Regions from separate parts of the Nocardia iowensis genome, predicted to be linked through region 2. Evidence: predicted binding sites of a transcription regulator. Region 2 holds the regulator's gene; the other holds the start of a gene.
The links. The regulator HspR, encoded in region 2, represses chaperone genes until heat shock. The targets are predictions, from matches to a motif close to ANNTGAGTNNNNNNNACTCANNT.
Positions count from the first base shown of each region.

Region 1: lon (endopeptidase La) is a predicted target of HspR. The motif match lies at 1,626-1,648, and genes of this name have one in related genera.

Region 1 covers NZ_CP078145.1:8,865,025-8,880,550, reverse strand. The annotation lists gene KV110_RS40990 (PrsW family intramembrane metalloprotease) at 1-801, opposite strand, end outside; gene KV110_RS40985 (hypothetical protein) at 798-1,340, opposite strand; gene lon (endopeptidase La) at 1,667-4,144, shown strand; gene KV110_RS40975 (alpha/beta fold hydrolase) at 4,200-4,982, opposite strand; gene KV110_RS40970 (PaaI family thioesterase) at 5,049-5,492, opposite strand; gene KV110_RS40965 (TetR/AcrR family transcriptional regulator) at 5,560-6,126, opposite strand; gene KV110_RS40960 (DUF1707 SHOCT-like domain-containing protein) at 6,196-6,801, opposite strand; partial or broken gene KV110_RS40955 (DNA polymerase IV) at 6,928-7,997, shown strand; gene KV110_RS40950 (oxidoreductase) at 8,112-9,107, shown strand; gene KV110_RS40945 (MFS transporter) at 9,174-10,694, opposite strand; gene KV110_RS40940 (TetR/AcrR family transcriptional regulator C-terminal domain-containing protein) at 10,821-11,537, shown strand; gene KV110_RS40935 (DNA-3-methyladenine glycosylase family protein) at 11,678-12,625, opposite strand; gene KV110_RS40930 (FAD-binding and (Fe-S)-binding domain-containing protein) at 12,987-15,526, opposite strand, start outside.
Region 2 covers NZ_CP078145.1:8,523,444-8,538,969, reverse strand. The annotation lists gene KV110_RS39440 (FAD-dependent monooxygenase) at 1-1, shown strand, start outside; gene KV110_RS39435 (HhH-GDP family DNA glycosylase) at 105-749, shown strand; gene KV110_RS39430 (zinc-binding dehydrogenase) at 756-1,916, opposite strand; gene KV110_RS39425 (winged helix-turn-helix transcriptional regulator) at 1,947-2,387, opposite strand; gene KV110_RS39420 (MFS transporter) at 2,475-3,914, shown strand; gene KV110_RS39415 (FAD-binding oxidoreductase) at 4,026-5,675, opposite strand; gene dnaK (molecular chaperone DnaK) at 5,983-7,830, shown strand; gene grpE (nucleotide exchange factor GrpE) at 7,827-8,528, shown strand; gene dnaJ (molecular chaperone DnaJ) at 8,631-9,788, shown strand; gene KV110_RS39395 (heat shock protein transcriptional repressor HspR) at 9,788-10,192, shown strand; gene KV110_RS39390 (FAD-binding oxidoreductase) at 10,761-11,930, shown strand; gene KV110_RS39385 (FAD-binding oxidoreductase) at 12,029-12,850, opposite strand; gene KV110_RS39380 (FAD-binding oxidoreductase) at 12,865-14,022, opposite strand; gene KV110_RS39375 (NADP-dependent oxidoreductase) at 14,247-15,182, opposite strand; gene clpB (ATP-dependent chaperone ClpB) at 15,447-15,526, shown strand, end outside.

The sequences.
Region 1 (15,526 bases), 340 kb from region 2:
GATCACGGCGAAGATCAGGATGTACAGGATCGTCCGCGCGGCGATCGACCCGACCGGGACCCGCGCTGGGCTCGGCGCGTCCCAGCCGAAATGCAGTGCGGCACCGAGCAGATAGAACATCACGAAGACCTGGGCGCGCCGTCTGCCCGGCCAGTCCGATCGAGCCACCGCGAGCACGATGCCGATACCGGCCAGGCCGGTGAGCATCCAGTGCGAGGTGATGCCGGTGAGCAGCCGCACGACGCCGACGAGCACCGCGTTCGCCGGATCGTCCTGCGCGGACAGCAATCCGGCGTTGGCCTCGTAGGTGATGTTCTCGACCACCTGGAAGCCGAGGCCGGTGCAGCCGCCGAGCAGCAGTCCGTGGATCGGCCGATTCAGCAGGGGACGAAACAGCCACGCGACCGCGAAGACGCCGACGCCCTTGATCGCCTCCTCCACGATCGCCGCGGAAATCGGTGCCTGCCAGTTCATGGCGAACGCGTCACCGGCGAGATTCTGGATCACCCGCATGTTGTGATCGTTGGCGAACATGGCGATGCCGGGGCCCGCCAGCGCGCCCCACACGAAGCCCATGATGAGCGGCGTTCTGATCCGCCGCCGCGCCCGGAGGCGATCCAAATGCAGGATCAGCGCGCCGAATACGACGAGGGTCGCGAGGGTGAACGGCAAGCCCGCCAGCATGTCGCGCCAGGTCAGTGTTGCTACGGGGGCCAGTTGGAGGATCAGCCCTGACAAGCCGAGAATCGAGATCAGGCAGTACGTCCACAACAGCGCCGACCTCGGCTGGAACCAGCTCATCGGCGCACCGTCAATGTCTCCAGCACCTGCGTTAGCTCGGACAGGGTGGCGTCGTCACCGGCCAGCACCAGCGTGACCGCCAGTTTGTCGTTGCCGACGATGGCGCACACCCCGGCACGGTCCGAGCCGCGACAGGTCGGGCCACTGAAGCCGTTGCCCGTCTCGACCTCCCCACCGTCGAAGTACGCGTCGAACCCTTGTACGCCGAGCACTTTCAGCCGCCACCCGGTGGCCTCGGTGAAATCCGTGACCCCGCCCACCACGCTGACCGCGAGCCGCGACCCATCCGGCGCGGTCAGCACCGCGGTGGTCTGATCACCCGTCGGCCTGCGCTGCCACCCGTCCACACCGGAAAAGCGCACCGTGTCCGGCTCCTCCCCCGGCGCCGTCAACTCGATCTCGCCCCCTCGGTCCACCGCCGTCTCCCTGATCGGCACCAGCGCCGCGAGCACCGACGGCCCCGCGATCAGCGCACCGACCACCGCAAGCACCACCCCCGCCGGTCTCCAGTCATTCCCCCTGCGAGCCGGCTGGCTCATACACCTGCTCCCCTCGGCGGTCTCACTCCTGGGCGCGCTCTACCGAGAAACTGCCACCGACCAGCGGCGCAGCCGGATCCACGATATGCCAGGCAACACCATTTCCGCGGGAACCCGAAGACCGCCATCTCCGACAGCGTCACCGGTCGCCCTCGGACAACCCGCCGTCACGAGCGGTGACCCATACGAATTCGCGCGGGGCCGCTCCGCGACCGTGCCAGCGAGACTCCGACTTCGCCCACAGCGAACGATGGGCTAGGGGTGGAACAAACGTGGCGGGGGTGGGGTTGAGTAGGCATCGCTCAACTTTTGGAAGGGTCGAACACGTGACTACACCTCAGAACCTGCCGGTGCTGTTCCTGACCGATCCGATCGTGCTGCCGGGCATGGTCGTGCCCATCGAACTGGACGAATCGGCGCAGGCCGCCATCGACGCCGCGCGCGCCGCGAAAACCGAAGCCGTGCTGCTCGCGCCGCGGCTGACCGAGGGCTACGCCTCCTACGGTGTGGTCGCCACCATCGAACAGGTGGGCCGGATGCGCGGCGGTGCGCCCGCGGCGGTATTGAAGGCCGAGCGGCGTGCCAAGATCGGGCACGGGGTCACCGGTCCGGGTGCCGCGCTGTGGGTCGAGGCCGAGCCGGTCGAGACGCCAACGCCGGACGGCAGGACCAAAGAGCTGGCCGCCGAATACAAGAAGCTGGTCGTTTCGGTGCTGCAGCGCCGCGAGGCCTGGCAGATCATCGACGCGGTCAATCAGCTGACCGATCCGTCGGCGATCGCCGACACCGCGGGGTACGCGCCGTACCTGACCGACGATCAGAAGCGTGAACTGCTCGAAACCCCGGACGTGAAGCAGCGGTTGAACACGCTGATCGAGTGGACCAAGGACCACATCGCCGAGGCCGAGATCACCGAGAAGATCAGTGACGATGTCCGCGAGGGTCTGGAGAAGAGCCAGCGCGAGTTCCTGCTGCGCCAGCAGCTCAACGCGATCCGCAAGGAACTCGGCGAGGACGAGCCCGACGGCGCCGACGACTACCGCACCCGGATCGAGCAGGCCGACCTACCGGACAAGGTCCGCGAGGAGGCGTTGCGCGAGGTCGGCAGGCTGGAGCGGGCCAGCGATCAGAGCCCGGAATCCGGCTGGATCCGGACCTGGCTGGACACGGTGCTCGAGCTGCCGTGGACGGTGCGAACCACCGACAGCACCGATGTCTCGGCCGCCCGCGCGGTGCTGGACGCCGACCACCACGGCCTGGACGAGGTGAAGGACCGCATGGTCGAGTACCTGGCCGTGCGTTCGCGGCGGGCCGCGCGCGGGCTGGAGGTCGTCGGCGGGCGTGGCTCCGGCGCGGTGCTCGCACTGGTCGGTCCGCCCGGCGTCGGCAAGACCTCGCTCGGTGAATCCGTGGCCAGGGCCATGGGCCGCAAGTTCGTTCGGGTCGCACTCGGCGGCGTGCGCGACGAGGCCGAGATCCGCGGCCACCGGCGCACCTACGTCGGCGCGCTGCCCGGCCGGATCGTCCGCGCGATCAAGGAGGCGGGTTCGATGAATCCCGTTGTCCTGCTGGACGAGATCGACAAGGTCGGCTCGGACTTCCGTGGCGACCCGGCGGCCGCGCTGCTCGAGGTGCTCGATCCGGCGCAGAACCACACGTTCCGCGATCACTATCTGGATCTGGACCTCGACCTGTCCGACGTGCTGTTCATCGCCACCGCCAATGTCATGGAGACCATCCCCGGCCCACTGCTGGACCGGATGGAGCTGATCACCGTCGACGGCTACACCGAGGACGACAAGGTCGCTATCGCCCGCGACTTCCTGGTGCCGCGGCAGCTGGAACGCAACGCGTTGACCGCCGACGAGGTGACCGTCACCGACGCGGCACTGCGCGAGATCGCCGCCAACTACACCCGGGAAGCCGGGGTGCGGCAGATGGAGCGGCTGATCGCGAAGGCGTTGCGCAAGGCCGCGACTCGCCTGTCCGAGGTCGGCACCGACTGGGCCGCAGCCGAATCCGGCACAGCCGACGCTGACACGGCCACGGTCGAATCCAGCGTGACCGAACTCGGCTACGGCGCCGAGTTGGGTTACGACGCCCTGCTGAAGTCCGAAACGTCCTCCGGCAGCGTCGAAACGCTGACGATCGACCTGGCTGATCTCAAGGAGTACCTGGGCCGCCCGCGCTTCACCCCCGACTCGGTGGAACGCACCGCGGTGCCGGGTGTGGCGACCGGACTCGCGGTCACCGGCCTCGGCGGCGACGTCCTCTACATCGAGGCCAATGCCGCGGAGGGTGAGCGCTCGCTGACCCTGACCGGCCAGCTCGGTGACGTGATGAAGGAGTCCGCGCAGATCGCGCTGACCTACGTGCGCTCGCACCTGGAAGAGATCGGCATCGAGCCGTCGGTGCTGGATCGCAATATCCACGTGCACTTCCCGGCGGGCGCGGTCCCCAAGGACGGACCGTCGGCGGGCGTCACCATGGTCACCGCCCTGGTGTCGCTGGCACTGGGCAGGCAGGTGCGCGCCGATGTCGGCATGACCGGCGAGGTCACGCTGAACGGGCGGGTACTGCCGATCGGCGGCGTCAAGCAGAAGCTGCTGGCCGCCCAGCGCGCCGGGCTCAAGACGGTGTTCATCCCGGCTCGCAATGAACCGGACCTGGACGAGGTCCCGGCGGAAGTGCTTGCCGCACTGGAGGTCCGCCCGGTCGCCGACGTGGCCGACATCCTGGCCTACGCCATCGAACCGGTCGCCGAACCGGCGTTGGACGGCCCGGCCTTCGCGGCCACCGCCTGATCGCCCACCACTAGGCCGGGCACGGAACGTTCTCCGTGCCCGGCCTGGTGCGTGTTCAGGCGAGGAACGAGGCCACCGGCGGTGCCACGAATTCGGCAGGCGCGCCGTGGTCTTGGCCCTCGAGCACGGTGAGCCGTGCCTCCGGCAGCAGCTCGGTGAGCCGAGTCGCGGTGTTGCGGAAGAACTCCGGGCTCGCGTCGCCGAGCAGCACGAGTACCGGAACATCGACGGCGCGGACCAGGTCGAGCGGGATCACCCCGCCGGTGTCGGAATCGCCCATGATGGCAAGGTCATAGGGCATGGTCGGCGCCACCGCCTGCATCCCGGGGTCCTGACTGGAGGCCTGCGCCGCCTCCGGCGGAGCTCCGGCCGCGGTCAGGAAGATCCGCACCGCTTCGGCGGGTCGATTCTGTTCGACGGCCGCCGTTACCTGCTCCGCGAGTTCTCCTGCGCTCCTTTTACTTTCGTCGCTGTCGTCGCCGTAGGGCGGTTCGTGCAGCACCAGCTTGGTGATCGGCACTCCTGCCGCGGCGGCCCGCAATGCGAGACCGGCACCCGACGAGTGCCCGTACACCGCGGCCTTGCCGCCTAGTTCGTCGATCAACGCGGCCAGGTCCTCGATCTCCCGCTGCACCGCGTACGGCGCGGTGTCGCCGCTCTCGCCACGGCCGCGGCGGTCGTAGTTGATCACGGTGAACCGTTCGGCCAGCCGGGTGGCGAGGTCGTGCGTCATCGGCCGCGAGCAGAACATCCCGCTGACCAGGACAACCGGTGCGCCATCGCCGAATCGGTCGAATGCGATCCTGGTTCCGTCGGCGGAGGTCACGAAATCTGTCACAGCTTCTCCCTTTCGTCACCCATGCAGACGAGGCAGGCCCGGCGAATTAATCGGTGCCCCGGCAATTCAGGCGGCGTTGTCGGTCAGGTCGCGTTCGACCGACCGTGTGATGCCCTGTGCCACCGCGCACAGCACCGGTTCGGCATCGGCACTCTCGGCGTAGATCTCGCAGCGGACCACGGCCTGGCGCCGGGTCGCCCCGGTGACGGTGGCCACGGCGCGCAGCCGAATTCCCGCGGCGGGGCGCAGATAGGTGATGGTGAAGCCGCCGGTGAGGACGTTCGCGCCGAGCGCGGTGCCCGCGGCGAAGGTGAGCGCGTTGTCGGCCGCGTAGGACAGCACGCCGCCGTGCACGAAGCCGAACTGCTGGCCGAGTTCGGGGCGGATGGGGATGACCAGTGTGACGGTGCCGTCGCCGAATTCGGTGATTTCGGTGCCGACCAGCTCGGCGAAGGGTTGCGCGGCGAGCACCTTCTTGGCGAGGTCGATATCGATGGTGGAAGAAGTCATCAGTTGCCTTTCGTTCGCGCTGGTCCGGACCGGCCCGGACGCGATAGTTCTTGGGATGGGGCCTGTTTCACGGCCGGTGCTCGGCCGTGCGCAGCGTCAGCCAGGCCGCGTCGGCGAGTTCGTCCGCGACGTCGGTCGGAGCGGCGAGCATGTCGCCGCCGAGCCACTGCCGCGAGTACTCCTGCGCGGGCCCGAGCCACAGGGCGTACACGAGGTCGAACGAGAGATCACGCACCGCGCCATATCCCGCGTGTGTGCGCCACCACCGGACCACGTTGCGCATGAACTCGCGGTTACTGTCGCTTTCCCGCACGCCGGGCGGCCGCGCGGAGGTGAGAACCTTTGCGCGGTACTGATTCTCGGCGACCCAGCGCAGATGTTCGCGCACCCCCGCCGTGATTCCCGCCTTGGCGTCGGCGCTGTCGCCCACCGCGGCCCAGAAGTGCTGCTGGTAATCGACGAGCGCATTGGCCCAGACCTGCCGATACAGATCCGCCTTGTCCGGAAAGTGGTGATAGAGAGCGCCGACGCTGGCGCCCGCCGCGTCCCGGATCTGGTTGAGCGTCGCCTCCAGCGCGCCTTGTTCCGCGAACTGCCGCTCGGCCGCCAACAGCAACCGATCTCGAATCTTCATATACAGAATTTAGTTCTGTTTTTTGGACAACGCAATGGCCGACGCAGGAACGGACGGCCCAGGAGAAGGTCAGGCAGGCCGTGGTCGTCCCCGCAGCCACTCCAGGAAGGAACGCCTCGGACGGCGCGGGTACTTCACGATGAGCCCGCCGGAACCGACTCGGCCGTCGATGCGAAGCAGCGGCGCGCCGGGCAGTACCGGCCCGGTGGCCTTGTTCCGCACGTCGCCGCTTTTGGTCTGCACCCGGTCGACGTCGACCAGCCAGCCGCGCGGCACGATCAGCTTGATGGTGCCGGAGCCGACGGACGCGTGCAGCACCACCTCGCGATGGGGGCAGAGGGTCTGGGTGAAATTGATTTTGATGGTGCCGGAACTGCATTCGGCGGTGATCTCGGCGGGCACGATCCACTGACCGGCCTTCGTGCGCGACCCGCTGCCGATGCGCAACTCGATCGGCTCCCGCGCCATGGCGTGCGCAGGCAGATCCGCCGTGACGGCCATCAGCTCATCGGTCGTCCGCGCCGTATAGACCGTGACGAGCCGTCGGTCCAGCTCCATCAGATCGAGTCGCCCCTCTTCGACCGCGAGGTGCAGCTGCCGTGCGGCGATTTCCCGGTCGGCGTGCCCGACCCGGACGGCAGGCGGCGGGGCGGGCTTGTCCTGTGCATCGGTCATCGGGATGCTCCCCCTTTTCATGCTCACCGAAATCGTAGGCCGGTTGCCGCACCCGCGCACCGCCGTCAGCGGGCCATCGGAGCGGAATGCCGGCTGCTTGTCACCCCGGTGCGGTATGACGGTCATATGGCCAGGTGGCTGTTGCATGTCGATCTCGACCAGTTCCAGGCGGCGGTGGAGTTTCGCCGGCACCCGGAGTTGCGCGGCCTGCCCGTCATCGTCGGCGGCAACGGCGACCCGACCGAGCCGCGCAAGGTGGTCACCTGTGCCTCCTACCCGGCGCGCGCGTTCGGCGTCCGGGCCGGGATGGCGTTGCGTAGCGCGCAGCGCAAATGTCCCGAAGGCGTGTTCCTGCCCCTGGACATGGCCTGCTACGAGGAGGCGTCGGACGAGGTCATGTCGCTGCTGCGGACCTTCCCCGGCCGCGTCGAGGTGTGGGGCTGGGACGAGGCCTTCCTCGCCGCCGACACCGACGACCCGGAGGCACTGGCCCGCGAGATCCGCGGCGCGATCGAGCAATTGGAGCTGTCCTGCTCGATCGGCATCGGCGACAACAAGCTCACCGCCAAACTGGCCACCGGGTTCGCCAAATCGACCGGCAAGTCCGCCGCCGGACCGGCCACCGATGCGGGCGCGGCCGCCGGCGTCTTCCGCCTCACCGCCGCGAACTGGACCGAGGTGATGGCACACCGCCCGACAAATGCCCTGTGGGGCATCGGAACCCGGATCGCCAGTCGCCTCGCCGACCTCGGCATCAGCACCGTCGCCGACCTGATGGCCGCCGACCGGCAGCGCCTGGCCGCCGAATTCGGCCCGACGACCGGCCCCACCTCTGGGTCCTCGGCCACGGCAAAGGCGACACCGACGTCACCACCGAACCGCGAGTCCCGGTGGGCCGCAGCAAGTCCGAAACCTTTCCTCGTGACCTCACCGATCCGGCCGAGATTCGCGACCAGGTCGCGCGGCTGGCCACCGAGGTCGCCGAGGAAATGGCCGAAGCGGGCCGCATCGGCACCCGGGTCTCGGTGACCGTCCGGACCAACACCTTCTTCACCCGGAGCAAACAAGAAAAGCTGCCAGCGCCCACCATCGATCCCGCCGAAATCGCCGAAACCGCGCTCCGCATCATCGACCGCTTCGACATCGACCGCCCCGTCCGCCTCCTCGGCGTCCGCCTCGAACTCGTCCCGGAGTAGTCCGCATCCCGTCTGTGTCAGCCGCACACACAAGCTGTGCACCCCGACAACGCGGGCGTGCGACAGACGTCGGGATCTGTCCAGGTGGGCGGCAACGCTCGTATGCTCGTCGGCATGGAGTTCTGGGCGATGGTGGCGCATGAATCTGACGGCGGGATCGTTCTCACCAAGCAGGAGGTGGGCGAGGAATTCCTCGGGCCGGGTGAGGTGACGATCAAGGTGCACTTCTCCAGCGCGAACTACAAGGACGGGCTGGCGATCACACCCGGCGGCGGGGTGGTGCGGAAATATCCGATCATTCCCGGCATCGATATCACCGGCGAGGTGGTCTCCTCCGAGGACGACGATTTCGCCCCCGGCGACCTGGTGGTCGCACACGGCTACGACATCGGGGTCGCGCACCACGGCGGGTACGCCGAGTACGCCAGGGTGCCCGCCGACTGGGTGGTGAAGCTCGACGGCCTGAGCCCGCGGGACGCCGCCGCGCTCGGCACCGCCGGTTTCACCGCGGCGCTGAGCGTGCAAGCCCTGCTCGACCGGGGACTCACCCCGGAGGCGGGCGCGGTGCTGGTCACCGGTGCGACCGGTGGTGTCGGCAGCGTGAGCATCGACATCCTGTCCGGCCTCGGCTACGAGATCGTCGCCTCCACCGGCAAGACCGACGCGGGCGATCTGCTCAGCGAACTCGGCGCCAACGAGGTCATCGGCCGCCTGCCCGAGGATCCCGAAGCCAAGCCGCGGCCGTTGACCAAGGCCCGGTGGGCCTCGGCGGTGGACAGTGTCGGCGGCAAGTCGCTCGCCTACATCCTCAGCGCCATCGGCTACGGCGGCGCGGTCGCGGTCAGCGGACTGACCGGCGGTTCCGACCTGCCGACCACAGTCATGCCGTTCATCCTGCGCAACGTCGCCCTGCTCGGCATCGACTCCGCCTTCGTGCCGATCGAGAAGCGCCGCGAATTGTGGACCCGCCTCGGCAATGAGCTTCGACCACAGCACCTTTCGACGCTGACCCAGTTCGCGCCGGTCACCGACGCGTCGAAGGTCCTGCAGTCCATCCTCGGCGGCACCCACACCGGCCGTACCGTTTTCAGCGTCCTCGGCGAATTCTGAACGGACCGAAAAGACCTGCCCGACCAGCAGTGCTGATCGGGCAGGTTTTCGCTGAATTCGGTTGTCCTACTTGACCAGTGCCGCCTCTTCGAGCGGGCCATCCACGTCCGCCGGGGCGGTCTTGTTGTTGCGCATGACGATCAGCGCGACGATCGCACCGGCCAAGATTCCGGTGCCACCAGCGAGGAAGCTGGTCGACATGGCGGTGGTGAAGGCCTCCCGGGCGACCGCGACCAGCTCGGTGTCGCCGGTGCGGGCGGCCAGGGCCAGCGCGTCGCCGATCGAGGTGCGGGCGATCTCGGGGGCCGAATCCGGCATGTTGCCGGTGAAGGTGCTGGCCAGAATGCTGCCGAGCACCGCGATGCCGAGGGCGGCGCCCGCCTGCTGAATGGTGTCGTTCAGCGCGGACCCGACACCCGCCTGCTCCGCTGGAACGGCGCCCATCAGCGCGGCGATCGCCGCGGGCTGCGCCAAGCCGGCACCGGCCCCGAGCACGATCAGCGCGACGGTGAGCACGCCGAAGCCGCTGTCCGGGCCGAGTCCGGCCAGCAGGCCGAGACCGACGGACGAGACCAGCATGCCGGTGACGGCAAGCGTGCGGTTGCCGACCTTGCTGCCAAGGCCCGCGCCGAGCCCGTTGAACACGATGGAGGCGGCCATCATCGGGATGAAGGCCAATCCGGCCTCGGTGGGCGAGTAGCCGAGCACGAACTGCAGGTACTGGGTCAGCACGAGCAGCAGCCCGCCGTTGGCGACCTGGACCAGGGTGAGCGACAGGCTGCCACCGGCGAAGTCACGGTTGCGGAACAGGTTCAGCGGAACCATCGGATGCTCGACCCGCTTCTCCCACACCACGAAGGCGACCAGACTGACGACGGCGACGGCCATCGTGATCAGCGTGGAAGCGTGATCGAAACCGCCCTTGGGGAATTCGATGATGGTCCACACCAGCGCGGTCATCCCGATCATCGACAGCAGCGCACCCGGCACGTCCGGCGCGGTCCACGGTCCCTTCGATTCCGGCATCAGCACCAGCGCGGCGACAATGGCAATGGCGGCCACCGGAATGTTGATCAAAAACGCCGCGCCCCACCAGAAGTGCGCGATCAGCACGCCGCCGAGCACCGGTCCGCCGACCAGCCCGAGCACCGAGGCGGCGCTCCAGAAGCTCATCGCCTTGCGCCGTTCCGCGTCGTCGAACACGGTGATCAGGATGGACAGCGTGCTCGGCAGCACCAGCGCGCCACCGATGCCCATCACCGTGCGCGCCGCGATCAACTCGATCGCGCTCGTGGCCAGCGTGGCGCCGAGTGAAGCCACGCCGAACAACACCAGACCGATGATCATCACCCGGCGCCTGCCGAACCGGTCGGCGAGACTGCCTGAGGTGAGCAGCAGGCCCGCGAACACCAGGATGTAGGAATCCAGGATCCATTGGATGTCCTGTGCGCTCGCGTTCAGGTCCTCGGCCAGCGGCGGTACCGCCACGGCCAGCACGAAGTTGTCGATGACCAGGACCAGCGTGCTGAGGCACAGCACGATCAGAATCCACCAGCGCTTCGGATTGCGGGTGTCCATCGCGTCCATCGGAAACTCTCTTCTCACGGTGTTGCGTACGGTGTTCTCTTGTTGCGAACACAGTACGCATCGTTTCTGGCTGTACGCAAGTGCGAACATCGTGCGCTATGCTCGGTGGCAACGGAAGGAGTCGACGTGGCCGTCGAAAAGCAGCAGATCGGATCGGTATGGACGCGACCGCGCCGTGGCCGCGAACAACCGGCTCTGACCAGGGAACAGATCGTCGCCGAGGCGGTCGGCTTGCTGGATTCCGAAGGCATGGAAGCGCTGACGATGCGCCAGCTCGGCGCCCGGCTGAATGCCGGTGCGACCTCGCTCTACCGGCACGTCGCCAATCGAGACGAGCTCATTGAGCTGGTCGTCGACGAGGTCTACGGCGAGATCCGGGTGCCCGAGATCGCCGATCCGGCGGACTGGCGCACGGCAACCGAGACCTGCGCCGAAAGCATGCGCGCGATGATCCTGCGGCACCCGTGGATGGCGTCGACGCTCGGCCAGGTCGGGCTGTCCTACCTCGGCCCGAACGTCATGCGTCTCAACGACGGTCTGGTCGGGCTATTCGAAGCGGGCGGCTTTCCGGCGGCGGAGGCGGGCGACGCCATCAGTGCCGTGATGAGTTATGTCGTCGGGATGGGGATCAGCGAGGCGGCTTGGCTCGCACTGCTGGCCCGGACCGGCCAGACGGAACAGGAGCTGATCGACCAATTGCGACCCGCCGCCGAGGAGGCGGCCAAGGACTATCCGAGGTTCCAGCAGGACGACTGGGACATGAACCCGACCGAGCGCCGGGACCGGAAGTTCCGCTACGGCTTGGATCGCGTCCTGGACGGACTGAACGCCCGCCGGGGCTGAGCCCGATTACGCCGGTGGCTGAACTCGATTGAGCCGGGGCTGAACTCGATCAAGCCGGGGCTGAGCCCGATTACACCGGGGCTGAGCCCGATTACACCGGGGCTGAGCCCGATTACACCGGGGCTGAGCCCCAGCTCGTTTCAGTGCCAGGTGTGGTCGGTCAGTGGGGTGCGCGGGCCGAATTTCGGCTTGTGCGCCTGGCCGCTGATCTCCAGTAGCCGGACGGCTCGATAGCGGTGCGGGCGAAGCGGTTCCAGGTATTCGACCATGGTGTCGTCGTCGATGGGGTGGCCGAGCAGGGTCCAGCCGATGATGGCCGCGAGGTTGAAGTCGCCGACCGACAACGCATCCGCGTCGCCGAAGGCGCGCTGAGCGGTCTCGGCGGCGGTCCACACACCGATGCCGGGGATGCTGCGCAGCCTGCGGGCGGCCTCGGCCGGGTCGACACCCGCCGCCCGTTCCAGTGAGCTCGCCACCCGGGCGGCCCGCACGATGGTTTGCGCCCGCTGCGGCCCGACATTGGCGCGGTGGAAAGCCCAGGACGGGACCCGGCGCCAGGTGTCGGCGTCGGGCGGCAGCCGCAGGCCCTCCGGTGCCGGGCCCGGCGCGGGATCGCCGAACTGCCGCACCAGTTTTCGCCACGAACCACGGGCCGAGATGGTGTGCACCTTCTGCTCCAGCACCGCGGGCACCAACGCCTCGAAGACCAAGCCGGTACGCAACATCCGCAAGCCGGGGAAGCGGCGATGCGCCTCGACGAGCTTCGGGTGGTCCGGGACGAAGCCGTCCAGATCCTCGTCCAGGCACAGCATGTGATCGAGGCCGTCGAGGAATTCCTGGGCACCCGGCCCCCACGCTTGTCCGTGCACCGCGCACGGCCCGGACTGGGTCAGCCGGTAGGTGACGGGGCCCGACGACATGCGTGAGGCGTGCCAGTGCGCACCGTCGCGGGTGGTCTGATGGCACGGGTCGCCGGCGCCACGGCGCAGCGGCGCGATGGTGCACGCCAAGTCGATCGGACGGTCGGACGTCACGGTCCTGGCCAGACCGGTTGGGTCCACCTCCGGCTCGACCATCGCGTTACGCATCGGACCATTCTGCCCGATGGCGTGCGGCGGAATGCGTGCCCGTCCGCAGTCGATCGGGAACCACTTGCCCACAACCGAATTCATCGTTTTTCGATGCCGATTCCGCATGACAGCAGGTCCACGGTATTTTGTAACGCGAAGAATGGACGTGGCGATATTGGTTCCGATCGGCAAACAGCTGGCAGTCGCCACATGGAGGTATCGAATGATCACCAACTTGCTCAACTGGTTGCTCAACGCCTGGGGTGGCGTTTCCGCAGGTAGCTCGGGTTACCAGATTCCGCCAGGCACACTGCCATTCGGCAGCTGACCGGTATCGCGCACTCGCCGTGCCCGTCGGCTCGGCGAGCGCGCGAAAGTCTCACTGCTCCAACAGGAACTGCGCCAGATGGCGGCCCCGGCGACCGGCCAGCTGGGCGGCCTGGGTACGGCAGGAGAAGCCGTCCGCGAGAAATACCGCATCCTCCCCGGCGGTGCGCAATGCGGGCGACAAACCGTTCTCCGCTACCGCGACCGAAATGTCGTAATGGCCGTTCTGCATTCCGAAGTTTCCCGCCAGCCCACAGCATCCGGTGATTTCAGTCACATTGATACCCATTGTGGCTAACACCTGGCGATCGGCATTGAAGCCGAGAATCGCGTGCTGGTGACAATGCGGCTGAACCACCACTGTTCGGCCGGGCCGGTGCGGTGGCTCCCAGTTCGGTTGTTCGGCCAGGAATTCGGCAAGGGTGCGTACAGCCTGCGCCGTTGCCGCCGCGCGCGGGTCGTCCGGTAGCAGCTCGGGTAGATCCGAGCGCAGCACGGCGGTGCAGGACGGTTCCAGGCCGACCACGATGCCGCCTTCTCGCACGTGCTCATCGAGCGCGTCCAGCGTGGCACGCAGGCGTGTGCGAGCCCCATCCAACTGGCCGGTGCTGATCCAGGTGAGTCCGCAGCACACCCGCCGGACGGGAATGCGCACCCGGTAACCGAGCGACTGCACCAATTGCGCCGCGGCCAGCGCGATCTCGGGATCAAAGGCGTTGGTGAAGGTGTCGATCCACAGCATCACCTCGGGTCGATCGGCACTGTCCCCCGAGGTGCTGGCTGGACTCTGCGTCTCGGTCATTGCCGCACCGGTGCGTGGGTTGTCCTCCGACGCACCCGCCGACCCCATGGGCGGTGCGACGCCGCCGAGGTCGCGCCAGATCCGCCGGAAACTACGATCCGCCAGTCGCGGCACCTCGCGGCGCGGATCAATACCCGCCGCGCGCAACCCGATTCGGCGCAGCACGACGACCTCGGCCAGCGCGTTGGCGGCCCGCGGTAGGCGGGTCGCGACGGCCAGCCAGCGCGGCAGCCAACCCAGCGAGTAGTGATCGAGCGGCCGAGGGCGGTGCCGATAGCGGCGATACAACGCCTCGGCCTTGTAGGTGGCCACGTCGACGCCCGCCGGGCAATCCGACCGACAAGCCTTGCAGGACAAGCACAGATCCAGGGATTCGGCGACCGCGTCGGACGACCACGGCAGCTCGCCGCGCACCACTTCCTGCAATACCCTGGCCCGGCCTCTGGTGCTGTCCTTCTCGTCCCGGGTGGCCAGGTAGGACGGGCACATGAAGCCACCGGCGGCCCGCGTATCGGCGCGGCACTTGCCGACACCAACACAGCGGTGCACTGCCGTACCGATATCGCCGTTGTCGTGCGGGAACGCGAAGCCGCCCGCAGCGTGGACCAGTGGCAGCTCGGCCACCCGCAGGTCGGCATCGACCGGTCGCGGCTCGACCAGCACGCCGGGATTGAGCACATCGTCCGGATCGAAAAGGGCCTTGTATCCGGCGAATACGTCGAGCACCGGACGGGAGTACATGAGCGAGAGCAGTTCCGACCGAGCCCGGCCGTCGCCGTGCTCGCCGGACAGCGAACCGCCATGCCGCACAACCAGTTCGGCGGCGTCGAACAGAAAGCGCCGAAAGCGTTGCGGGGCATCGGCGATCGGTAGATCCAGCCGGACGTGGATACAGCCGTCACCGATGTGGCCGTACAGCAAGCCGTCCACCCCGTGCTCGCGCGTGAGGTCGGCGAAATCCCGCAGGTAGGCGCCGAGCCGCTGCGGCGGCACCGCCGCGTCCTCCCAGCCCGGCCAGGCCGGGTGGCCGTTCGGCGTGCGACCGGCCAGGCCAGCGCCGTCGGCGCGGATGTGCCAGAGTGCCGCCGCGGCAGCGGGATCGGTGACGATGCGGGAATCGAGCGCGTCGACGGACCGGCGCAGTTGTTCGGCGACCGCCACGGCCTCGGCGGGGGTGTCGCCCACCGTCTCCACGAACAGCCACCCGCCGCCGCGCGGCAGGTCCGGGACGGTGCCGCGATGGGCGCGGACGGCATCGACGAGCCGCGCGTCGATGCCCTCGACCGCGGTCGGCGCGCACGCCATCACGGCGGCGACATCGTCCGCGGCGGTGGCGATATCGGGGTAGCCGAGCACCGTCAGCACGGTGGCCTTCGGCAGTGGAACCAGCTCGACCGTCGCGTCGAGCAGCAGCCCGCAGGTGCCCTCGGACCCGACGAAGGCCTTCGCCACCGCCGAACCACGTTCGGGCAGTAGATGTTCCAGCCCATAGCCGGAGGCCTGCCGCTCGAAGCGACCCAGCTCGGTGCGCAACACCGCGAGGTTCGCCCTCGTGAACTCGGTGAGCCCGGGCAGCACGGACAGGTCGTCCGCGAGCGTCCGCTCGACACCGCTGCCGTCGAGAATGCGCAGTTCCCGCACCGTGTCCGAGGTGCGGCCCCAGGCGACGGCGCGCGGCCCGCAGGCATTGTTGCCGATCATGCCGCCGAGGGTGCAGCGATTCTGCGTGGACGGGTCCGGCCCGAACCGCAGCCCGTGTGGTCGAGCCGTGCGCTGCAACTCCGAAAGCA
Region 2 (15,526 bases):
AACGACGAACATGCACCTTCCTCGTAACTCGGACGCATGTGCGGCGCTCGGTGTGAATCCGGTGCCGTCGGGTACGCGACCGGTACCCGAACGAGGAGGTCGCGATGAGTCAACAGAAAGTAGTGAACGCGCTGCTGGACCGAGCCGGGACGGGGTACGCCGCCGAGGCGGGTATTCAACTGGCCGACAAGCCCGCGCCATTGTTCCAACTGCTCATGCTCGCCGAACTGCTGAGCACCAGAATCTCCGCCGACATCGCGGTGGCCGCGACCAGAGAGTTGATCGCGACCGGCTATCGCACCCCGCAGCGGGTCGCCGACGCCGACTGGCAGGAACTCGTCGACGCGCTCGGCCGCGCCCACTACCGCCGCTACGACGAGAGCGCCGCCACCCGCCTCGGCGCCAACGCTTCTCAGGTCCTCGACCACTACGACGGCGACTTGCGCAAGCTCGCCGAAGAGGCCGAGCACGACCCCCAACGCGCCGCCCAACTCCTGCAACAGTTCCAGGGCATCGGCCCCACCGGCAGCGATATCTACCTGCGCGAAGTCCAAGACATCTGGCCATGGGCCCGTCCGCATTTCGACGAACGCGCCCTGCGCGGCGCCAACCGCATCAAGCTCCCCGCCACCCCGGCCAAGCTCGCCGCCCTCGCCCCGAAAGACCACACCGCCGACCTGGCCGCCGCCCTGGTCCGAATCACCCTGGACGACAAGCTCGCCGAAGAAGTCCTCGACGCCGCCCACTGACCTCGGCTACGGGATGCGTGCGGTGCTGGCCGGGTCGATCAGAATTTTGGCGTGGTGTTCTGGGTTGGCGAGAGTGGTGAAGGCGGTTTCGATGCCGTCGAGGCCTACGGTGCCGGTGATCAAGGGGGTCGGGTCTACCTTGCCGTCGGCGAGCATGTGCAGGGTGTCGCGGAATTCGCCGGGGTCGTAGCCGAGGACGAAGCGGAGTTCGATTTCCTTGTTGATGGCCATGGCCGGATGGATGCGGTCGGCTTCCATGCAGACTCCGACGACGACCACTCGGGACAGTGGGGGCGCTGCGGCGAGGATGTGGTCGAGAATCCCTGGGACGCCGACACATTCGAAGATCACCGGGCCGGACGGGCCCGCGTTCAAGGTGTGCGCGAAGCGAAAGGCGTACCACCAGGGCACCTTCGGGACGCGGCGCAGCAGGTCCATGGTGTCGAAGCCGAGGCTGAGAATGTCGGTGACACCCTTGATCCGGCCGCGCTCGGGCGCGGCGGTCCATGGGGAGTCGATGGCCGGGTCGACCACGACGTCCGCGCCGCACGCGGTCGCGAGTTCCCGACGGCGCGGGGAGAAGTCGCTGGCCACCACGGTGCGCACGCCCGCTGCCTTCAGCATGCAGATCACCGCGAGGCCGATGGGTCCACAGCCGATCACGAATGCGGTCTGCCCCTTGCCGACCCGCCCCTTGCGGACCGCATGCCAGGCCACCGCCATGGGTTCGGTGAGCGCGGCGTGTTCGGCGGACAATCCGTTCGGCACCGGCATGGTCATCGATTCCTGGACCACGACCTGTTCGGCATAGGCGCCCGGCGCCTCGGCCGACAGCCCGGTCAGGTGCGGCTGCTTGCCGTGCCGCACGATCGGCAGCGCCACCACCGGCGTGCCCGGCCGCCAGCGCTTCCGGCACCCCGGCCCGTATTCGACTATCTCACCACTGAATTCGTGTCCGAGCACCACCCGCTGCTCTGCCCGCATGAACGCGTCGTAGCCGGTCGCCACGGCCAAATCCGCGATCTCGTCGGCATGGGTGCGGGCATGTAGATCGGAACCGCAGATGCCGCATCGCGATACGTTGAGCAGCACCTGCCCGCGCCCAGGTACCGGGGTCGGCAGGTCGGCGACCTCGAACTCGGCGTTGGTGACGACGGCAGCCCTCATGGCGAACTCCTCGAATCGACAGTGGTGCGATCAGACGGCCGCGAGTGCGTCTTCGGTGGCGCGGCGGTCGTAAGCGTTGCGGGCCGCGGCGATTTCGTTCTGATGGCCCTCGGTCCAGGTGACCAGTGCCTTGATCGTAGTGTGCAGGCTGGCGCCGAGCGGGGTGAGCGCGTAGTCCACCCGCGGCGGCACCGTCGGGTATACGGTGCGCTCGACCAGTCCGTCGCGTTCGAGGTGGCGCAGCGTGCGGGTGAGCATCCGCTGGCTCACGCCGTCGATCTTGCGTTTCAACTCGGTGAACCGCAGACTCTGCTGATCCAGCAGCGCGATCACCAGTAGCGACCACTTGTCGGCGACGCGATCGAGGATCTGGCGCACCTCGCAGTCGACCCTGGTGTCCCACTGGAGAACGTCGTAGTCAGCGGCGGTATCCCCGCAGTTCCCTGGTGACTTCGAAGTGCCTTCTTCCATGGTGGTCGATTCTGCCCCAGACTTGCCATCGGTATCAAGAGGTAACCGACCCCACTGTGGGGAACCTAGTCTGTTTGGGGAGTCGTGATGGTGAAAACCAGAGCCGCCGAGGTCTTTACGGAAATGTCCGGCCGTGCCTGGGGCGTGCTCGCGGTGTTGTGCGGTGCGATATTCCTGGAGGGCATCGATGTCGCGATGCTCAATGTGGCGCTGCCGTCGATCCGGGCCGAACTCGGCCTGTCAACCGGGATGCTCAGCGGTGTGGTGTCCGCCTATGTGCTCGGCTACGGCGGATTCGTGCTGCTCGGCGGCCGCGCCGCCGACCTGCTCGGCCGCAGGCGGATGTTCCTGTTCTGGCTGACTGTATTCCTTGTCTTCTCCGGCCTCGGCGGATTCGCCACCACCGGGTGGATGCTGTTGACCGCCCGCTTCGTGACCGGGGTGGCCGCGGCCTTCCTCGCGCCCGCCGGGCTCTCCCTGATCACCACGAACTTCGCCGAGGGCCGGGTGCGGGACAAGGCGCTGATGTTCTACGCGGGTGTCGCGGCGGGCGGTTTCTCGCTCGGCATGGTGGTCGGCGGATTGTTGACCGCGTTCGGCTGGCGCTGGGTGTTCTTCGTTCCGGTGCTGGTTTCGGCCGTGCTGTTGGTGGCGGCGTTCGCGCTGGTTCGGGATTCCGGTGTGCCGCAACGTGTTCGGGGCTGCTTCGATCTGCTCGGCGCGCTCGGGGTGACCGGTGCGATGCTGCTGCTCGTCTATGGCGTCGTCCGGCTGGAACATCCCGGTGACGGCCCGGCGCTGACTGTCGCGACCTTCCTCGCGGGTGCGGCGGTGCTCGCACTGTTCATCGCGAACGAGCGTCGCGCCACCGCACCGCTCGTCCGGCTCGGCATCCTGCGGTCGGCTTCGCTGGTGCGCACCAACCTGGTCGCGGTGCTGTTCATCGGCTCGTTCATGGGGTTCCAATTCCTGGCGACGCTGTACTTCCAGGAGTTGCGGGGCTGGAGCACGGTGCAGACCGGCTTGGCGATGGCGGTGCTCGGTCTGGACGCCGTGCTGGCGCCGCTGCTGACGCCATGGTTCGTGCGCAAGTTCGGCAATGTGCGGGTGATCCTCGGTGGCGCGGTGATCGCGGCGCTGGCCTACGCGCTGTTCTTGCCGACCGATCTCGACCGGGCCTACCTCGCGATGCTGCCGACGATGCTGCTGCTCGCGATTGCCTTCGCCCTCGTCTACGGCCCGTTGACGATCGCGGGGACCGACGATATCGCGGCCGAGGAGCACGGCTTGGCCGGTGGATTGCTCTACACCGCAATCCAATTCGGCGCGGCGCTGGGAATTTCGGTGGTGACCGCGGTGAATGTGGCTGCGGTCGATGCGGGCAAGGTCGGGATGGACGGGCTGCGCACCGCGCTGATCGTTCCGGTCGTCGCCGCGGTCCTGGCGGGCGTGATCGCCGCGACCGGCCTGCGCCGCAGTGCGGTTCGAGTCACCGAGGCGGCCCCCGAGCAACTCGTACACACCTGAAAGTCAGCTTGAGCCGAAGGTCGAGATCGAGTCGGGACTTCCCAGCGGAGTCTCCCGGCTCGATGTCGGCATGCACCCGAATCACGGGACAGGTTCGAGGTGAGCCCCGAATCAGAGCAGCACACCAGGATTCAGGATGCCTGCCGGGTCGAGGGCGGACTTGGCCGCCCGCAACGCGAGCGCGAACGGTTCCGGACGCTGCCGGTCGTACCACGGCCGATGGTCCCGGCCCACCGCGTGATGGTGCGTGATCGTGCCACCGGCGGCCGACAGCGCCTCCGAGACAGCAACTTTGATCTCATCCCACTGGGCAACCGTGCTGCCCCACCGCCCTGCGGCGTAGATGCCGAAATAGGGTGCGGGGCCGTCCGGGTAGACGTGGGTGAACCGGCAGGTGACCACGCCGGTCGCACCGACCGCGCGGATCGCCTCGTTCGCCGCGGCGGTCACGGCGGCTTTCAGCGCCTCGAATGTGTCCCAGGTGCAGGCGGTTTCGAAGGTTTCGGTAATCATCGACTGCGCCGCGAGGGCGTCGCGCTGGTAGGGCATGCGCAGGAAGGACGAGCGCCAGGTGTCGGCGGCGGCGCCGCCGGTGCGGGGGGCGGTGCTCGAATCCGAATAACGCACAGGTTCCGGCAGCGCGCCGCCGTGCGCCGCGGCGAGGTCGACGGCGCGCTCCATCCAGGGGCGGGTCGGGTGATCCGCGGATTCGAAGCCGATGACCAGCACCCCACCCGCGGTCGCCGCGCCCGCGTTGAGGAATGCCTCGGCGGGATCGAGCAGTCGGCAGTTGGTCGGGTACAGGCCGGACTGCGCGATGGCGCGGGTGGCGGCGACCGCGTGGCCGTAGTCGTCGAAGTGCACCGAAGCCGTTGCGCGCCAACGCGGCCGGTCTTGCAAGCGCACCCAGGCCTCGGTGATCACGCCGAGTGTTCCCTCGGAGCCGAGGAACATCCGATCGGGTGCGGGGCCGGCGCCGGAGCCGGGTAACCGGCGCGATTCGCTGATGCCCGCCGGGGTCACCACCCGCATCGACTCGACGAGATCGTCGATGTGGGTGTACAGCGTCGCGAAGTGCCCACCGGCCCGCGTGGCCAGCCAGCCGCCGAGTGTGGAGAACTCGAACGATTGCGGAAAATGCCGCAGGGTCAGCTTCGCTTCGCGCAGTTGGTCTTCCAGCGCCGGCCCGAACACGCCGGCCTGAATCCGGGCCGCGCGACTGGTGGTATCGATCTCCAGCACCCGATCGAGCGCCCCCAGATCGAGGCTCACCGCCCCGGCGAAGTCACGGTCGAACCGCGGCTCTATTCCGCCAACCACGGAAGTGCCGCCGCCGAACGGGATTACGGCGACATCGGCGCGACTCGCCCAGTCGAGCACATCGACGATATCGGCTTCGCGTCGTGGCCGGACGACGAGATCGGGCGGAGTGCCCACGTCGCCGAGCAGATTCCGCACCACATCGCGGAACGCTTGCCCGTGCGCGTGCGCCGCACGATCGGCGGGGTCCAGCGAAACCAGCCCGGTCAGCGCGTCCGGCACCGCGATGCGCGGTTCCGGCAGGGCGAGCGAGGCGATGGCAGGTGGCTCGTGCGCGGTCAGATCGGTGCCGGGCAGTATCGCCGCGACCCGCGCCGTCAGCGCCGCCCGCTCCGCCCCGACAACCGCATCCTCGACGTTCCCCCAACCCCACCATGACCGGGTCTTCGCAGACACTGGGCAACTCCTTTCCGTCGGGCTCACACCCGCCGCGCGTGCCATTGCACCACGAGTCGTCGGGCTCGGCCCGGTGCCGAAATCGCAACAGCGAAGATTTGTGCCGGGGTTCGGGAATGATCCGCGCCGGTCAGCCGTTGAGCTATTCGACGACGTTGAGTGTGTCGGACTCAAGTTTGAGTTGACCTCGGAGATAATCGAGGGCAGGATTGAGCCGACCACGCTCAGCGTTGCTGGGACCGTGCTCCGTCAGGTGCTTGGGGCGAGGTCCCGCGGCACAGGGAGACCTGGCCGCAGGGCGACACTCGCCCGGCACCGACACCGATAAGTACGTCAAATAGGAGGAACAACAATGGCTCGTGCGGTCGGAATCGACCTCGGGACCACGAACTCGGTCGTCGCCGTACTCGAAGGCGGAGAACCGGTCGTCGTCGCCAACTCGGAAGGATCGCGCACCACGCCGTCGATCGTCGCCTTCGCGAAGAACGGCGAGGTGCTGGTCGGCCAGCCGGCCAAGAACCAGGCCGTCACCAACGTCGACCGCACCATTCGCTCGGTCAAGCGCCACATCGGCACCGACTGGTCCGTCGAGATCGATGGCAAGAAGTACACCCCGCAGGAAATCAGCGCGCGCACTCTGATGAAGCTGAAGCGCGACGCGGAGGCCTACCTCGGTGAGGAGATCACCGACGCGGTCATCACCGTTCCCGCGTACTTCGAGGACGCCCAGCGGCAGGCAACCAAGGAAGCGGGCCAGATCGCGGGCCTGAACGTGCTGCGCATCGTCAACGAGCCCACCGCGGCCGCGCTGGCGTACGGCCTGGACAAGGGCGACAAGGAACAGACCATCCTGGTCTTCGACCTCGGTGGCGGCACCTTCGACGTCTCGCTGCTGGAAATCGGCGAGGGCGTCGTCGAGGTTCGCGCCACCTCCGGCGACAACCACCTCGGTGGTGACGACTGGGACGAGCGCGTCGTCGCCTGGCTGGTCGACAAGTTCAAGGCCAGTGCCGGCATCGACCTGACCAAGGACAAGATGGCGATGCAGCGGCTGCGTGAGGCCGCCGAGAAGGCGAAGATCGAGCTCAGCTCCTCGCAGAGCACCTCGATCAACCTGCCCTACATCACCGTCGACGCGGACAAGAACCCGTTGTTCCTCGACGAGCAGCTGACCCGCGCCGAGTTCCAGAAGATCACCTCGGACCTGCTCGACCGCACCCGTGCGCCGTTCCAGTCCGTGATCAAGGACGCGGGCATCAACGTCGCCGACATCGACCACGTCGTGCTCGTCGGTGGCTCCACCCGTATGCCCGCCGTTTCCGATCTGGTCAAGGAACTGACCGGTGGTCGTGAGCCGAACAAGGGCGTGAACCCGGACGAGGTCGTCGCCGTCGGCGCCGCGCTGCAGGCCGGTGTGCTCAAGGGTGAGGTCAAGGACGTCCTGCTGCTCGATGTGACCCCGCTGTCGCTGGGCATCGAGACCAAGGGTGGCGTGATGACCAAGCTCATCGAGCGCAACACCACCATCCCGACCAAGCGTTCGGAGACCTTCACCACGGCCGACGACAACCAGCCGTCGGTGCAGATCCAGGTGTTCCAGGGTGAGCGCGAGATCGCCTCGCACAACAAGCTGCTCGGCTCCTTCGAGCTGACCGGCATCCCGCCGGCCCCGCGCGGCGTGCCGCAGATCGAGGTCACCTTCGACATCGACGCCAACGGCATCGTGCACGTGACCGCGAAGGACAAGGGCACCGGCAAGGAGAACACGATCAAGATCCAGGACGGCTCCGGCCTGTCCAAGGAGGAGATCGACCGGATGGTCAAGGACGCCGAGGCGCACGCCGCCGAGGACAAGGCCCGCCGCGAGGAGGCCGAGACCCGCAACCAGGCCGAGTCGCTGGTGCACCAGACCGAGAAGTTCATCAAGGACAACGAGGACAAGGTCCCCTCGGACATCAAGTCCAAGGTCGAGGCGGCCATCGCCGAGGCGAACGAGGCGCTCAAGGGCACCGACATCGCCGCGGTCAAGGCGGCCGTCGAGAAGCTGGCGACCGAGTCGCAGGCGCTTGGCCAGGCCATCTACGAGGCGTCCGCCAACGATGCGGCCGCGTCGAGCAATGGCTCGTCGGCCGCCGACGCCGATGACCAGGTCGTGGATGCCGAAGTTGTGGACGAACCGGTCGACACGGAGAAGAAGTGACCAACGGCAACAATTCGGAGCAGCGCGACTCCGAGCAAGAGCCGATCACCTTCGTCGACAATCGCAGGATTGATCCGGAGGAACGGGACCCGCACAGCGACCAACCGGGTGACGTGCGTGAGCCCGCGGCGGCCGACGGTGCCGCCGCGGGGCCCGAGCCGGACGGCGGGAACGGTGCGGCCGGTGCGGACGTCCTGGCCGACACCATCAGCGGCGAGCTCGCCGAGCGCACCGCCGACCTGCAGCGGCTGACCGCGGAATACGCCAACTACCGGCGCCGGGTCGAACGCGACCGCAAGACCGCGATCGACACCGCCAAGGCGGCCGTGGTCACCGAATTGCTCGGCGTGCTCGACGATCTCGATCGGGCACGGGCGCACGGTGACCTGGACGCCGGACCGCTCAAGTCGGTGGCCGACAAGCTGGCCACCGCGCTGCACAAGCAGGGACTGGAGGAATTCGGTTCGGCGGGTGAGCCTTTCGACCCGACCCTGCACGAGGCCGTACAGCACGAGGGTTCCGGGCACGATCCGGTGATCGGCGTCGTCATGCGCAAGGGCTATCGGTTCGGCGAACGGGTGCTTCGGCACGCGCTCGTCGGGGTAACCGATGGCGTGGCAGATCAGGGTGCGGACGAGCAGCCCGCAGCCGATCAGGCAGAGGCATCGGACGCTGATGCCGACGCGAACAAACACTGAGGTAGCGGCGCGAGCGTCGGGGCCGGCGGTGGTAGCACAGCGTGACCACCAAGGGCCCCGCGAACGCCGCACATCCAACACTGCGAGAGGAGGAGATATCCGGTGAGTCAACGGGAGTGGATCGAAAAGGACTTCTACAAAGAGCTGGGTGTCTCCTCCACTGCCTCGCAGGACGAGATCAAGAAGGCGTACCGCAAGCTCGCTCGCGACCTGCATCCGGACGCCAATCCCGGTGATACCAAAGCCGAGGAGCGGTTCAAGACCGTCAGCGAAGCACACGCGGTGCTGTCGGATCCGGCCAAGCGCAAGGAGTATGACGACACCCGCAAGCTGTTCGCGGGTGGCGGGTATCCGCGCGGCGGGTTCACACCCGGTGCGGGCGGTGGCTTTTCGCAGGACTTCAACATCGGCGACATCTTCGGCGGCGCGAGCGCCGGCGACGGTGGTCTCGGTGACCTGCTCGGCGGCCTGTTCAATCGGGGCGGCACCCGCACCACGAGCCGGCCGCGCCGCGGCGCCGATGTGGAGACCGAGACGACACTCGGTTTCCGGGAAGCCGCGCAGGGCGTCACGGTTCCGCTGCGGATGACAAGTCCGTCGCCGTGTACCACCTGTCACGGCAGCGGCGCCAAGCCGGGCACCAGCCCGCGAGTGTGCCCGCACTGCAACGGAACCGGCGTGGTCAGCCGCAACCAGGGTGCGTTCGGCTTCAGCGAGCCGTGCGATGACTGCCGGGGCACCGGCTCGATCATCGACGACCCGTGCGTCGACTGCCACGGCAGCGGCATCCAGAACCGCACACGCACCATCACGGTGCGGATTCCGCCGGGAGTCAGTGACGGACAACGGATTCGGCTGGCCGGACAGGGCGAGGCGGGTCTGCGCGGGGCGCCTTCGGGTGACCTGTTCGTCAGCGTGCACGTCAGCCAGGACAAGGTCTTCGGCCGCAACGGCGACGATCTGACCCTGGTGCTGCCGGTCAGCTACAGCGAATTGGTGCTCGGCACAACGGTTTCCGTGCCGACACTGGAAGGGCGCGTTGGCGTCAAGGTGCCTCCGGGCACCGCGGACGGCCGTATCCTCCGGGTACGCGGCCGTGGCGTGCCCAAGCGCGGCGGCGGCGCCGGTGACCTGCTGGTCACCGTCAAGGTCGCGGTACCGCAGAAACTGGACGACAATGCGGCCGAGGCGCTCCGGCGCTATGCGGAGGCGGAGAAGGCCAGCGGATTCGATCCACGGGCAGGATGGGCAGGTGCTTGATGTCCAATGATCCGAAGCAGGCGTCCGGCGGGTCGCGTGCCGAGTTCTTCATGATTTCGGTGGCGGCCCAGCTGGCGGGCATGCACGCGCAGACCTTGCGCACCTATGACCGGCTGGGATTGGTTACCCCACAACGCACTTCGGGCGGCGGTCGACGCTACTCGGCCAGGGACGTCGAGCTGTTGCGCGAGGTGCAGCGGCTCTCCCAGGACGAGGGCGTCAATCTGGCGGGCATCAAGCGCATCATCGAACTCACCAACCAGGTCGAGGAATTGCAGCAGCGCGTCGCCGAACTATCGGCCGAGCTGGACCGGCTGCGAGCGGGTTATCGGCCCGATCTTTCGCCGCCGCAACGCAGTACCGCACTGGTGGTGTGGCAACCCCGTAATCGCCGTAATATTTGAGCGCTCAACCTTGGCGCAACAATACTGAATACGGCTGGCAAACAATCGGGCCCGTGGCCTCGGTGCACGCATAGTGAGCCGAGGTCACGGGCCCGAAGCTGGGTCCGGGCAGTGGTTTCCGCAGGGTAGCCGACGGTAAGCCGAGACGTGGTACGCGACAGCGCTACCGGGTGGCCGGTTTCGATGATCGGTGACCCGTCACATTTCACCGCGCCCCTGCGGCGGTGCGGGTGCCGGTTGCTCGGCCGAACCTGTTGGCCGCTCTGGAATGTTGCCGTGCGGTCGCTCCGAAGCTCTTATCGGAGCGAAACTTTCACAGCGAGCCTTGCATATTCAGTGTATCTATGACTGATTTCACCGTTTATTACGGTCTTTCAGTCTGTTTAGTCGGGGTTTTGCGCCGAGTGTCCTCGTTTAACCGGAATTACACGCTTGTTGTTTAAACAGAGGATTCCGTAGCTGGCTAACCTCGCCTACACTCCTTGGCAACGGCTGCTGACGAGTGTCCCGCAGCACCTCACTCGCCGGCTCAGTTTGTGTTCGAGCGCGAAATGGGGTTGTGACACAAATGGATTCGCGGACTGTCGCTTTGATCAGAACTACGTTCAAGGCGGTTGCTGCGGAGGAAGGGGGGCCGGAAAAATTAGCGCGATCGTTCTACGCGATCCTCTTCACCGACTACCCCCAAGTCCGCGATTTCTTCCCGGCAGCCATGGATGCCCAGCGAGATCGCCTTGTCAAGGCCATCGCCTACGCGTTGGATAGGCTCGAGGAGCCCAACAAGTTATTGCCGTTCCTCGCCCAGCTCGGGCGTGATCATCGCAAATACGGTGTGCAACCTGCGCATTACACGGCGGTCGCCGTCTCACTGAAGACCGCGATGCGGGTGTTCGCCGGTACCGAGATGTGGACCGACGAGGTCGACCGGGCGTGGGACGAGGGCCTGAAGATCATCGGCGACACCATGATCGGTGCCGCGGAGAAGGAAACCACCCCGCCGGTTTGGACCGGCACCGTCGTGGAACGCCGCGAAGTGTTGCGCAATCTGACCGTCGTGCGGTTGCAACTGGACCAGCCGATGCAATATGCCGCCGGTCAATACCTGAGCGTGCAGATTCCGTCCCGGCCGCGAATGTGGCGCTATATGTCGCCCGCCGTGCCCGCGAATGCCAACGGGGAGATCGAATTCCACGTGCGCGCCGTGCTCGGCGGCTGGGTCAGCTCCGCTATCGTCGGCCAGACCGCCCTCGGCGACCAGTGGCTGCTCGGCTCCCCGCTCGGCGGCCTCGGCATCCCGCGCAATACCAAGCGCAAGATGCTGATGGTCGGCTGCGGCACCGGCATCGCGCCGCTGCGAGCCCAACTGATGGCGATGGCGCAGCGGCGGACCAACCCGAAGGTGCACCTGTTCGTCGGCGGGCATCATCCGTGCGATCTCTACGACCTGGACACGCTCAACAGCCTGGCCGTCGCCAACCGCTGGCTGACCGTGACGCCGGTGACCGAACACGACGAAAACCCTTGGTGGTATACCGATTCCGGCGAATTGGCGCCCGCCTACGCGGGCTTGGAGCCGCGGCTGACCGGCCAGATCGGCAAGGTGGTCGCCAGCTTCGGCCCCTGGGCCGACCGGGACGTGCAGATCGTCGGCTCACCCTCGATGGTGCAGACCACCAAGTTCCGGATGATGGCCGCGGGGACGCTCACCAAGAACATCCGCCACGACCCCCTGTTCTGACCGGCCGTCCGGGATTTCGACCCCTCCCGTTATCCCGGACTCCGCCGGAATCCGGTCGCGCCCAGTATCGTGGCCGGATTCCGGCGAGTACGGCGGGCCTATAACCCTTCGAATTGGATTCGCTCCGGCGGAGTTCCGGTGGCGAGCAGCTGATCGACCGTGGCATTGACCATGGCGGGCGAGCCGCACACCAGCACCTGATGATTCTCGAACGCCCCGTGGGAGCCGACGACTTCGGCCAGGGTGCCGTAGAGCATCTCGTCCGGCGGGAAGCCGATGGCGACGCGGCTGCGCTCGTACCACTCGTCTTCCCAGCCGGGATCGTCCGGGCTCTCCACCACGGGAATGACGGTGAGCCAAGGCAATTCACCGGCTAGTAGGTACAGCATGTCCGAGGCGTACAGGTCGCGCGGGGTATGGCCACCGAAGAAGAGGTAGGTGCGCGGCGGTTCCGGCTCGCGCGCCAGGTCCAGAATCTGCGCCCGCATCGGGGCGAGTCCGGTGCCGCCAGCGATCATCACCACTTCGTCACCCGCCGGGTCGACCGCGAAGGTCCCGAGGGGTGCCCGGATCCGCCATTCGTCACCGGGCCGGGTGTCGGCCACGATGGAGCCGCTGCACCAGCCGCCGGGCACGGTGCGCACATGGAATTCGAGCTTGCCGTCCAGCGACGGCGGCAGGGCCGGGGACAATCTGCGTCGCATGCTCGGTTGCTGCGGCACGGTGACCTCGACGGACTGGCCCGCGATGAACGGGACGAATTCGCCGATCAGCCGGATCACCGCGAGATCGTGCCGGATTCGATGGTGCCCGACCACGGTTGCGGTCCACTCGGGCGGCTGATGTGCGCCGTTGCCGAGCGCACTCGGGTCCCGCGGCGTCCTACCCGCCCCACCGACTCCGTCGGCTGCCGTCCCCATCGGGGCCTCCTTCATCACACAGGGTCGGAGCTGATGATGTGCTCCGGAGTACCGACCGCGATCAACGCACGTCGGGTGTCCGCGATCATCTTCGCCGACCCGGCGATCTGGATCTGCCGGTCCGCCCACGCGCCGAAGCTCGCGACCACGGCGCCCAGGTTACCGATCAACCGCCGGTGCATGCCGTATGGCTCTTCCTGTGGTGGATGGGGATACCACCACGGATTGGTCTTTTGCTCGCAGACCGGGACGATGGTGAGCCACGGATTGCTCTGCGAGAGCTGCCACATGTTCTCCACGTCGTAGAGATCGCAGGGGTAGCGGCCGCCGATGAAGAAGTGCACCCGAGGGTTGATGCCGCGCTGGCCCATCTCGATCAACTGAGCGCGCAAGGGCGCGATGCCGGTGCCCGCACCGATCATCAGCACATCGCGACCGCTGTCCCGGTCTACGTGTAAGCCGCCGAGCGGTCCCGCGATCTGCCAGCGGTCACCGACCCTGGTTTCGTTCACGATGGCGGGGCTCACCCAGCCGCCGCGGATCTTGCGGATATGGAACTCGATCTCGCCGTACGGGTTCGCGGGGATGGCCGGGGAGAAGTAGCGCCACATCTTCGGGCGCTGCGGCACCGTGAGGGGCACGTACTGTCCGGCTTGGTAGGGGATCGGACTCTCGGATTGCAGCCGCACGATGGCCAGGTCCTCCAGCACCCGGCGATGGCCGACCACGGTCGCCTCCCAGTACGGCTGGGATTTGTCGGAATTCGCGCCGATCGCCATGGACGCGGAGATCAGGATGGTGATGTCGCGCCAGCCCTCCTCCAGGCCCCGGTGCCAGGCCGCACCGTTGTAGGCGCGGAACGCGGAGAGCAAGGCCCGACCGGCGGCATCGTAGTGCGCCGCGTCGACCCCGTATTTGCGGTGGTCGCGAGCCAGCTGCTCCAGGAACTTCTGCGCCCGTTCCCAGTCCTCCAGATGATCGAGCACGTACTGGATGGCGGTGCAGACCCGCTTGGCCTGCATATCCATCGCAGGCGGGAAGAGTTCACGCAGTTGAGGGTTCTCGGCGAACAAATGACCGTAGAACGCACTGACCAACCGCTCGGGTCCATTCGGTGCCTCGATCACCGAACGGAAGTTGGCGCGGACCAGCGCAGCCGAACGCGCATCCACGACGTGGAGCTTCCTTTCCCTCAGTTCTGCCGGGGACGTACCCGTAACCGGCGGTCCTCCGCCGACCAGTATCCCTGAAAATGCCATGGTCGTGTTGGTTAGGACCTGAAGACCGGGCCAAACGGTAATCGGTCGGCAAACGAGTGGTGTTGCGGCCCTGCCGTCGAGATCACACCTTGCTTCTCGGGTGCCGCGCCGGACACCGAGGCAGGTCGGGAACGGCCTCAGATGGCGAGCACGGTTTTGCCGCGGGCGCCGGTTGCGCCGATGACGGCCGCGCCGTCGGCCAGCGGGACCGTCGCGTCGATCGGGACCACCACGTCACCCTCGGCCACTCGTTCCAGCAGTCGCGCCAATTCCGGTGCGCCGCCGGTGGATTCGATATTGCCGCCGTGCAGCCCATGCTTGCGCAGCAGGTTCTCGTCGGTGGAAAAGATGGTGGAGTAGACGGTGCCGCCTGCGCGCACCAAGCCGGTCAGTTCGGCTAGTGCCGCGGGCGGGCTGACCAGGTCGTAGAGCAGGTCGATGCCCTCGGGATGGGCGGCGGCGACCTGGTCGCGCAGCGAGCCTGCGGTGTAGTCGACCGTCTCCGCGGCGCCGAGCCTGGTCATCTGGTCGGCGACCTCGCCGCGCGCGGTGGCGATGACATGCGCACCCGCGATGTTCGCCAGTTGGACGAGGAACGAGCCGACGCCGCCGGTCGCGCCGACGATCAGCACGGTCTGCCCCGGTTCGATCTTGGTGGCGTCCACGATGTCCTGCGCGGTGACGCCCGCGATGGGTAGCGCGGCGGCCGCGACGGTCGGAACGCCCTCCGGAACGCGCGCCAGGATGCCGGTCTCCGGGATCACCGCGTACTCGGCGAAGCTGCCGTGGCCGACGGGCGGAGTGAGGAACTTGCCGACCACCCGATCACCGACGGCGAACCGGCTGACGCCGGCGCCGACCGTGCCGATGGTGCCCGCGCCGTCCACCCCGAGGATCATCGGAAAGTCATGCGGCAGCTTGCCATCCAGTATTCCGCCGGCCATCTTCGCGTCGAACGGATTGACGCCTGCCGCCTCCATTTGCACCCGCACCATCCCGGGGCCGGGTTCGGGGACCGGCATGTCGGCCAACTCGGGCGTCGCTCCGAACTTCCGTACGACAATCGCGCGCATCCATTCGCTCCTTGATCGGGCTGAAGAGTGATGCATCAACTAACGGCCATGGTCATCGTATGCATCCATACCTCATGGACGCTGTGATTCACGGCATTGGACGGGTGTCGCGGCGTACCGTTCATGGCGCGGCAAAATAACCAAACTTGAGCGGAACAGACTCAACCTTTCCTACGTTGGAGATAAGGAACGGCACGAAGCCGTGCGAAGGTTCGCGCGGATCAGGCTCCGGCGCCGTGACATCGACTAATAGAAAGGTGACTTGTGGACTCGTTCAATCCCACCACCAAGACTCAGGCGGCCCTGACCGCCGCACTGCAGGCGGCCTCCGCCGCGGGCAATCC